Regions from separate parts of the Lactobacillus sp. IBH004 genome, predicted to be linked through region 3. Evidence: predicted binding sites of a transcription regulator. Region 3 holds the regulator's gene; each other region holds the start of a gene.
The links. Region 3 encodes HrcA, which represses chaperone genes, less so after heat shock. Its sites were predicted from a motif close to TTAGCACTCNNNNNNNNNGAGTGCTAA; they were not measured.
Positions count from the first base shown of each region.

Region 1: the regulator HrcA is predicted to act here: its motif matches at 1,935-1,961, upstream of clpP (ATP-dependent Clp endopeptidase proteolytic subunit ClpP).
Region 2: the regulator HrcA is predicted to act here: its motif matches at 1,340-1,366, upstream of LDX54_RS03415 (ATP-dependent Clp protease ATP-binding subunit).

Region 1 covers NZ_CP110217.2:723,862-727,078, forward strand. The annotation lists gene LDX54_RS03695 (gluconeogenesis factor YvcK family protein) at 1-336, shown strand, start outside; gene whiA (DNA-binding protein WhiA) at 343-1,278, shown strand; gene clpP (ATP-dependent Clp endopeptidase proteolytic subunit ClpP) at 1,329-1,913, opposite strand; gene LDX54_RS03710 (SH3-like domain-containing protein) at 2,073-3,217, shown strand, end outside.
Region 2 covers NZ_CP110217.2:661,013-664,229, reverse strand. The annotation lists gene ptsP (phosphoenolpyruvate--protein phosphotransferase) at 1-676, opposite strand, end outside; gene LDX54_RS03425 (phosphocarrier protein HPr) at 676-942, opposite strand; gene LDX54_RS03420 (hypothetical protein) at 1,056-1,238, opposite strand; gene LDX54_RS03415 (ATP-dependent Clp protease ATP-binding subunit) at 1,408-3,217, shown strand, end outside.
Region 3 covers NZ_CP110217.2:1,100,301-1,103,517, reverse strand. The annotation lists gene ribF (riboflavin biosynthesis protein RibF) at 1-832, shown strand, start outside; gene hrcA (heat-inducible transcriptional repressor HrcA) at 968-2,017, shown strand; gene grpE (nucleotide exchange factor GrpE) at 2,030-2,623, shown strand; gene dnaK (molecular chaperone DnaK) at 2,642-3,217, shown strand, end outside.

The sequences.
Region 1 (3,217 bases), 380 kb from region 3:
TATATTTGCAATATTATGACACAGCTTGGTGAAACCGATCATTTTTCAGACTGTGATCACGTTAAAGTAATTAACGCACATCTTGGTGGTCATTATATTAATACTGCTTTAGTTAATGGTGCCAAAATTGACATGTCTAAGTTTAATCCTAGTGATTACGATGCCTATATTGAGCCGGTGAAAAGAGACTTTAACGGACTGCGCGAGCAGGGCTGTCGGGTGATTACCGATGATTTTATTGACCAGCGTAGCGGCTTGGTTTTTCATGACGGTAAGAAGGTAGCAAAAGAAATCATCAACCTGGCATTTGCCGCAATGGCTCGCAGGAAGGAATAACAAATAATGGCCAGCTATGCTAGTAACGTAAAAAAAGAGTTGACTTCGCTGCCCATTCACTGCGAACATGCCAAAGCTGAATTGGCTGCTTTCCTGCGTATGAATGGCGTTTTGAATTTTCATGAGCACAAATTTAGTCTTGATATCACTACTGAAAATCCTGCCATAGCTAGACGTATTTTTTCATTGATAAAAACTGCATATAGGGTTGAACCACAACTGATAGTCTCTCGCAAAATGAAGCTTAAAAAAAATAATCAGTATTTGGTGAGATTACAAAATCACGTGAAAGAAATACTGAATAATTTGGAAATTTTGACCCCAAGCTTGAATTTAATTACTAGCATTCCTAAAAGAATAATTAATTCACGGGAAGGGTCGATGTCATATTTGCGTGGTGCTTTTTTAGCCAGTGGCAGTGTGAATAATCCTAATACGAGTCGGTATCATTTGGAAATTTATTCTATTTATAAAGACCATAATGACGATTTGCTTCATATTATGAATGACCGCTTTAATCTGAATGCTAAAAGTACACCAAGAAGGCGTGGCTATATTGTTTATTTAAAAGAAGCCGAAAAAATTGGTGACTTTTTACATATTGTCGGAGCATTAAATGCAATGTTGTCTTTTGAAGATTTGCGCATTATGCGGGATATGCGTAATTCTGTTAACAGGTTGGTCAATTGTGATACAGCTAATTTAAAAAAGACGGCTAATGCAGCAGCCAAGCAGGTTGAAGATATTGAGTTGATTGAACGTAAAATTGGGCTAGAAAACATTCCTGAAAAATTGCAAGGTTTGGCTAGACTAAGATTAGATGAACCGGAACTATCACTGAAAGAAATAGCGCAACAGGTGCCAGATGGTCCGATTTCAAAATCTGGAGTCAATCATCGCTTTAAAAAAATTCACGATATTGCTGCAAGTTTAGAGCAATAAAAAAGAAACTCATCAAATGATGGGTTTCTTTTTTTTTCAGTTTATTGTTACTATTTCTTTTGATTAACCATAATTTCATCGATTAAACCATAGTCTTTAGCTTGCTGTGCGGTCATGTAATTGTCCCGTTCAGTGTCCTTTTGAATCTTTTCTAAAGGCTGACCAGTAGTTTCATGTAAGATCCGGTTAATTTTTTCACGGCTCTTTAAAATTTCATTGGCTGCAATTTGAATATCGGTTTGCTGACCCTGTGCACCACCTAAAGGTTGATGGATCAAAACAGTCGAATTAGGTAATGCAAAACGTTTACCTTTTGCTCCGCTAGTCAGTAAAATGGAAGCCATAGAAGCTGCCATGCCGATGGCAATAGTTGAAACATCTGATTTAATAAAGTTCATGGTATCCATGATTGCCAAACCAGAAGTAATCACACCACCCGGTGAATTAATGTAAAGTGAAATATCCTTGGTGTTGTCTTGAGCATCAAGAAATAGTAATTGTGCAATAATTGAATTGGCCATATCATCGTTAATTTCGCCGCTAAGCATGATGATTCTGTCTTTCAATAAACGTGAATATATATCATATGCGCGTTCGCCACGTGCAGTTTGTTCAATAACTGTAGGTACAAGCATCTTTCTACCTCCTAAATATAATTAGCACTCTATCAAGTACAGTGCTAATTAAATCACTTACATTACTTGCTGTCAATGAAAGTGTATTAATTTTGTATTCTTTTTAGTGAGAGTTTTATTATATAATTTAAAGGTAAACTAAATATTGGAGGATATATTTTGAAGCTTTATAAGAAAAAATTACCATATTTACTGACATTGGTTGTCGGATTACTAGTTTGTACCGGCTTGTCAACTACATCAGTTGCGGCAGATTCGAATAGCGCTCAACCGCCAGTTCAAGATGACAGCAACAAGTCATCAAGCAACTCAACTGATGTAAATAATGATAATAATGCCACTAATGATCAAACAGGTAAATCTGATCAAACTGGGACAGACGACACCAATACTAAAAAACCTAAGCCTAAGCAAATTGTTACTGGTTTTTCTATGATGACCAAAGTTGCGGGCAACAAAAATTATAAGGTCTGGAAAGAAGTAAATAACGGAAAAGTTAGCACCAAAGTAGCTGACGGCATTAACTTTCGTTACAGTCATATTCAATCAGACCAGTTGATTGAAACTAAAAAATACCGCTATTGGCGCATTTATGTTAATGGCAGACAAGTAGGGTATGTTAATGAACGTTACTTTGCCAGAAATCAAATTGCGGTTCCTAAGACTATATCTCTAGTGCGCAATGAGTTCTACAACTTCCCCACCAGAGATGCTATTTCTTATATAACTAACAGCATGGGTACAGTAATTGACAACAGTCAAGTAACTGTATCAAAAGATAGCATTAATTGCGGGACTCCTAAGACATATAAAGTTAAATATACTTATGGAGATGCAACTGCTACAGTTAAAATAACTGTTAGAAAGAGTAAAAAAGAAGGGGTGGTCGATGCGAATACCGTTGCCTCCTTCCCAGCGCAACCTGGTACAAATGATTATCAGGCTTGGAAAACTCATTACGGTTCATCATTAAATTATATTAGCCCTACAGAATACACGCCTGAAACCAATAAACATACTTTGACTAGTGGTGATTTGACCTTAAAGACACGGTTATATCAACCAGTCTTATTAAGTGTAGCTGATCCCTCAGACGATAATATTAACCGTGTTGGTCACATTCCAGAAGGTGTTACCGTTTCTAATGGCTGGGCATATACCAGTCTTTTAAGTCACACAAATTTGGTATCTGGTCATATTGTTGGTTATGATCTGAATACTTTAACTGACCCGTTTGATGCGCAACATTTACTTGATATGTCGCAAAAGAAGTTTAACAATTATGTTAAAAATATCAAGGTAAG
Region 2 (3,217 bases), 440 kb from region 3:
TTAGACCGTCAACAGCAATCGTGTCGCCGTTTTCAACATCCTTGGTAATTGAATCAGTACCTACAACTGCTGGCAATTCAAGTGAACGCGCCATGATAGCAGAGTGTGCTGTTCTTCCGCCAATATCAGTAACAAAGCCCTTAACAAATTTTTTATTAAGTTGGGCAGTATCACTAGGAGTTAAATCATGAGCAACCACAATAACTTCGTGATCAATGGCAGCTGGGTTTGGTAATTCCTTACCCAGCAAGTGAGCCATAATTCTCTTAGAAACATCGCGCACATCAGCTGCACGTTGCTGCATATATGTGTTATCAGTCATTCCTTCAAAAATACTGATAAACTTTTGGGCAGTTTCGTCAAGAGCAGCTTCACTGTTAACTTTTTGTTCCTTGATTTCGTTTTCAATGGCACCAGTAAATTCAGGATCGTTCAAGATCATAAGGTGAGCTTCAAAGACTTGAGCTTCGTCTTCACCTAAACTCTTCTTTGCACTATCACGAATTTTTTCAACTTCAGTAGTTGATACTGAAATTGCCTTCTTATAGCGTGCTAACTCACTTTCAACATCGCTAACTGTAGATTTTGAAAATGAAAGATCAGGTTCAACCAAGAGATAAGCTGGTGCTACAGCAATACCATCACTAGCAGCAATTCCTTTTAATGTCTTGGTCATTATTCAGCTAAGCCCTCTTTTTTCATAGTCTCTGAAATAGCGTTAATTGCATCTTTTTCGTCGTCGCCACTAGCACTGATAGTAACATCAGCATTTTTGCCAACACCAAGTGACATAACACCCATAATTGACTTTAAATTAACTGACTTACCATTGTATTCCAAATTGATATCTGAACCAAATTTAGAAGCAGCTTGTACTAGCAATGTAGCTGGACGAGCATGAATACCTGTTTCTGCAACAACATGAAAATCGCGTTTTTCCATTATATATATCTCCTTTGAATTCAAAAAATCAAACCGGTAATAAATACCTATTCGCCTACTTAGACTATCATTTTTTTGTGAATTAGACAACATAAATGTAACAGTTTACATCATTAAACTTCAGATTTTGATTTTGAGTAAATTATTTTACCACCTCGCAATGCTTTCCCTGTAATATTTTGCCTTTTTTCAAAAGACCTCAATGCTGCTTGAAATTCAAAAGCATTTTTTGGCTCAACTTCATAGTGATCGAGTTCGCCATTCGCTAATTGCACCAGAATTTTTTGAAAATCCAAAATCATCACCACTTTTTAGTCAATTTTATTTATGCAATCATCTGATCTTGCACCAATATTTTATCATATTAGCGTTACTTACAAATAATAAGATTCAGGTTTTAGCACTTGATTATTGCGAGTGCTAATTATATAATTTAGTAAACTGATATGAAAGGCGGTAATACAATTGCTTTGTCAAAACTGTCAAAAACGACCAGCTTCCATTCATCTTTTTGCGAAGGTTAACGGACAAAGTCGTGAAATTAATTTATGTGGACAATGTTATCAACAACTTAAACAACAAGGAAATATTAATATGAACAATGATAATAACGACTTCTTTGGTGATTTCAGCGACCTGTTTAATTACAACGGCAATGCGGGAAATCCAGGGGACCCCAGAATGGGCAATGGGAATCCAGGAAACGTCAATAACGGCAACAATGGTGCCGGGGGCGGACGCTCACTGCTTGATCAGTATGGAACCGATCTTACTGCTCTAGCAAGAAAAGGTAAAATTGACCCAGTTATTGGACGCGATAAAGAAATTGCTCGTGTCATTGAAATCTTGAATCGCAGAACAAAGAACAATCCTGTCCTAATCGGTGAAGCCGGTGTCGGTAAGACTGCTGTAGTTGAGGGCTTAGCCCAGCAAATTGTCGACGGTTCGGTCCCGGCCAAGCTGCAAGATAAAAGAATAATATCACTAAACGTAGTTTCTTTAGTTCAAGGTACAGGTATTCGGGGTCAATTTGAACAACGAATGCAGCAATTACTTAAAGAAGTACAAGGTCATGATGATATCATCCTCTTTATCGATGAAATTCACGAAATCGTTGGTGCAGGCAATGCCGAAGGTGGAATGGATGCGGGCAACATTATTAAACCCGCTCTTGCTCGTGGTGACCTGCAACTCGTTGGTGCTACCACATTAAAAGAATACCGGGAAATTGAAAAAGACTCTGCCCTAGCAAGAAGATTCCAGCCCGTTGATGTTAAAGAACCTTCTGTTGCAGAAACAATCCGTATTTTAAAGGGTATTCAAAAGCGCTACGAAGATTATCACCATGTTCACTATACTGATGATGCTATCAAGGCAGCAGCAGAATTATCTGAGCGTTACATTCAAGACCGCTTTTTACCTGATAAAGCCATTGACTTACTCGATGAAGCAGGTTCAAGAATGAACCTGACAATTCCTTACGTCGACAAGGAAAAAATGAAGGAACGAATTGATGCGGCTCAGAAATTAAAACAAGAATCCCTCAAGAATGAAGATTATGAAAAAGCTGCATACTACCGTGACCAAATCGAAAAATATAACAAGATGAAGGATCAAAAGGTTGATCCGGACAAATCTCCTATTATTACCAGCAAGATCATGAACAAGATTGTTGAAGAAAAAACTGGCATCCCTGTTGGTGATTTACAAAAGCAAGAAGAAAACCAGTTGCAAAACTTGGCACCAAATCTTAAGGCACACGTTATTGGTCAAGATAAAGCAGTCGATAAACTGGCTCGTGCAATTCGGCGTAACCGGATTGGCTTTAATAAATCCGGCAGACCTATCGGCTCCTTCCTCTTTGTGGGACCTACTGGTGTAGGTAAAACCGAATTAGCTAAACAACTGGCTCGGCAAATGTTTGGTTCAGAAAATGCCTTAATTCGCTTCGATATGTCAGAATATATGGAATCATATTCTGTTTCCAAGTTAATTGGTTCAGCACCTGGTTACGTCGGTTATGAAGAAGCCGGACAACTAACAGAACGAGTAAGACGTCACCCATACAGTTTGATTTTACTTGACGAAATTGAAAAAGCTGATCCAGCTGTTATGAATCTTTTCTTACAGATTTTAGATGATGGTCGCTTAACTGATTCTCAAGGTAGAACTGTATCATTCAAGGATACGATTATCATCATGACCTCTAATGCTGGTCAAGGCATTAAGAACACCAGTGTTGGTTTCACTGCTGAAAATTCTGCAGATCAACCAG
Region 3 (3,217 bases):
AGAATTAATCAAAATCGCAAAAGAAAAAGCAAAGCAAAGACATTTACCACTAGTAGTAATGACGTTTGATCGTCATCCAAAAGAAGTTTATCAAAATAAAAAAGTTACATACATTGATACTCTTCCAGAAAAAGCATACAAGATGCAGAAACTTAAAGTTGACTATTTGTTGGTGATGCACTTTAATGAAGCTTTTAGTAAACTAACTGCACAGGAATTTGTTGATAATATTATAGTAAAATTACATGCCGACACTGTAGTTGCTGGCTTTGATTACACATATGGCCCTAAAGACACGGCTAATATGAAAAATTTCCCTAAGTTTGCTCAGGGAAGGTTCAATATAATTAATGTCCCTAAGCAGTCTTATGATGGTCAAAAAATTGGTTCTACGGAAATCAAGAAAGCGATAACTAGTGGAAATATGGAATTAGCCGCTAAGTTGTTAGGCTTTCCCTATGTTATGTCAGGCTATGTAGGTCACGGTTTGCGCAATGGGCATAAACTAGGTTTTCCCACAGCTAATTTGGTTTGGAGTGAAGACAAGGCTGTTCCTAAAATTGGCGTATATGCGACTAAAACCAAGATTTGTGGTAAGTGGTATGACTCAATGACAAGTGTAGGCTATAATGTGACTATCAATCAGGGGAAAAAGCTTTATATTGAGTCAAACTTATTTGGCTTTGATCAGGAAGCCTATGATGAGGAAATGGTAATTAAATGGTATAAGTATACCCGTGGTGAAATTAAATTTGCCAATTTAAAAGAGCTAACACAACAAATGAGTCAAGACGAGGCTGAAATTAAAAATTATTTTGCTGCGATGAATTAATTAATGATACTAAAAAAATGATTGACGTTTTTTAAGAAAAAAGTTAGCACTCAACTTGACATTCTGCTAAAAGCTAGTATCATATAAATTGTTAGCACCTAATCAGATTGAGTGCTAAAAGTGAGGGCGATATTTATGTTGACCGAACGTCAAGAATTAATTTTAAAAACAATTATCAATGATTTTACGCAGACACATGATCCTGTTGGGTCCAAAACTGTTATGAATCAACTGCCTATTAAGGTTTCAAGTGCTACTATTCGTAACGAAATGGCTGTTTTAGAAGATAAGGGTTTGATTGAAAAAACTCATTTGTCTAGTGGTCGCGTGCCTTCAACTGAAGGCTACCGCTATTATCTTGACAATTTAGTTGAACCTTTACAAATTTCATCTTCTGTATACAAGCGAATCATTAGTCAGCTTGATCAACCATTTCATCAGGTTAACGATATCGTACAGGCAGCTGTCAAAATTTTATCGGATCTAACCAATTACACAGCATTTGCGGAAGGTCCTGAAAATAGTGAATTAACTATTACTGGTTTTCGTATCGTGCCATTGTTTAACAGACAGATTATGGCTGTCTTAGGAACTAGTGACGGTGACGTTCATGACCAGGTTTATACTTTACCTTATAATGTTAATGGTGATGAAATTGAACAGGCTGTGCGCATGATTAACGATCAGCTGGTGGGCAAAACTTTAGATCAAGTTACTCCAGACTATCTTAAAAAGACTTTGGGCAATAAACTTAAAGTTGCTCATGTCTCTGAACTGATTAATTTGGTCGAGGATGTTATTAACGATGCTGCCAGTGAGCAAACCTATGTTGATGGTCAGATTAACCTGCTTAACAACATTTCTCTGGACGATATTTCAAACTTAAGATCGCTCTATGAAATGATTGAGCATAATGATTTGATTTCCAGTATTTTGGACAATAGGCAAAATTTGAAAAGCGACAGGTATCCCGTTCGAGTTAGTTTAGGATCCGAATTATCAAATGATTTGTTAAAGGATTACAGTCTGCTTACGGCAGAGTACAGCGTTGGCTCTCATGGAAAGGGCATAATTGCTTTACTTGGCCCTGATAATATGCCGTATTCTCAGGTGATTGGATTACTCGAGTATTTCAGAAACGAACTATCTAAAAAATTACTTGATTATTATGGTAGATTCAAATAAAGGAGGTTAGCCGTGAGTAAAGAAGAAAATAATAGTAAAAACTCAAAAAAAGAGCCAAAAAAAGATGAGCATAAAAAGTCAAAGACAGAAGTAGAAAATTCTAAGACTAAGGCTAACGAAGAAAAGAAACCAGAGTCTTTGGAAAGTAAATTGCAGCGTAATTTGACTCAATTGCAAAAAGAAAAAGACGATCTGGAAGATAAGTTTTTGCGCAGTCAAGCTGAGATGCAAAATATGCAAAATCGCTACAATAAAGAAAGAGCGCAGCTTATCAAATATGAGTCTCAATCCTTAGCTAAAGATGTTTTGCCAGCGATGGATAATTTAGAAAGAGCTTTAGCTACTAAAGTCGATGACGAAGCATCAAAACAGCTTAAAAAAGGTGTACAGATGACACTTGATTCACTGGTTAAAGCTATGAAAGATCACGGTATCAGTGAAATTATAGCTGAAGGTGTCAAATTTGATCCCAATTTACACCAAGCTGTTCAAACCGTTGCAGCTGAAAATGATGATCAAAAAGATCATGTTGTACGAGTTTTACAAAAGGGATACTTGTACAAAGATCGTACTTTAAGACCGGCTATGGTTGTTGTAGCACAATAATTGAAAGGAAGCATATCAATGTCAAAAGTTATCGGAATTGACCTCGGAACTACTAACTCAGCAGTTGCCGTTTTGGAGGGTAAAGAACCCAAAATTATTACTAACCCAGAAGGAAATCGCACTACCCCTTCAGTAGTTGCCTTTAAAGATGGAGAAATCCAAGTTGGTGAAGTTGCCAAAAGACAAGCAATTACCAATCCCAATACTATTTCTTCTATTAAACGTCACATGGGCGAAACTGATTACAAGGTCAAAATTGGTGATAAAGCATATACACCACAGGAAATTTCAGCAATGATCTTGCAGTATATCAAGAAATTCTCTGAAGATTATTTGGGCGAGAAAGTAACCGATGCTGTTATTACCGTACCTGCATACTTTAATGACGCTCAGCGTCAAGCTACCAAAGATGCTGGTAAAATAGCTGGTTTAGATGTTAAGAGAATCATTAACGAACCTACTGCATCTTCCCTTGCATATGGTCTTGACAAAGATGCTGAAGACGAAAAAGTTTTAGTTTACGACCTTGGTGGTGGTACTTTTGATGTTTCCGTTTTGCAATTAGGTGACGGTGTGTTCCAAGTTCTTTCAACT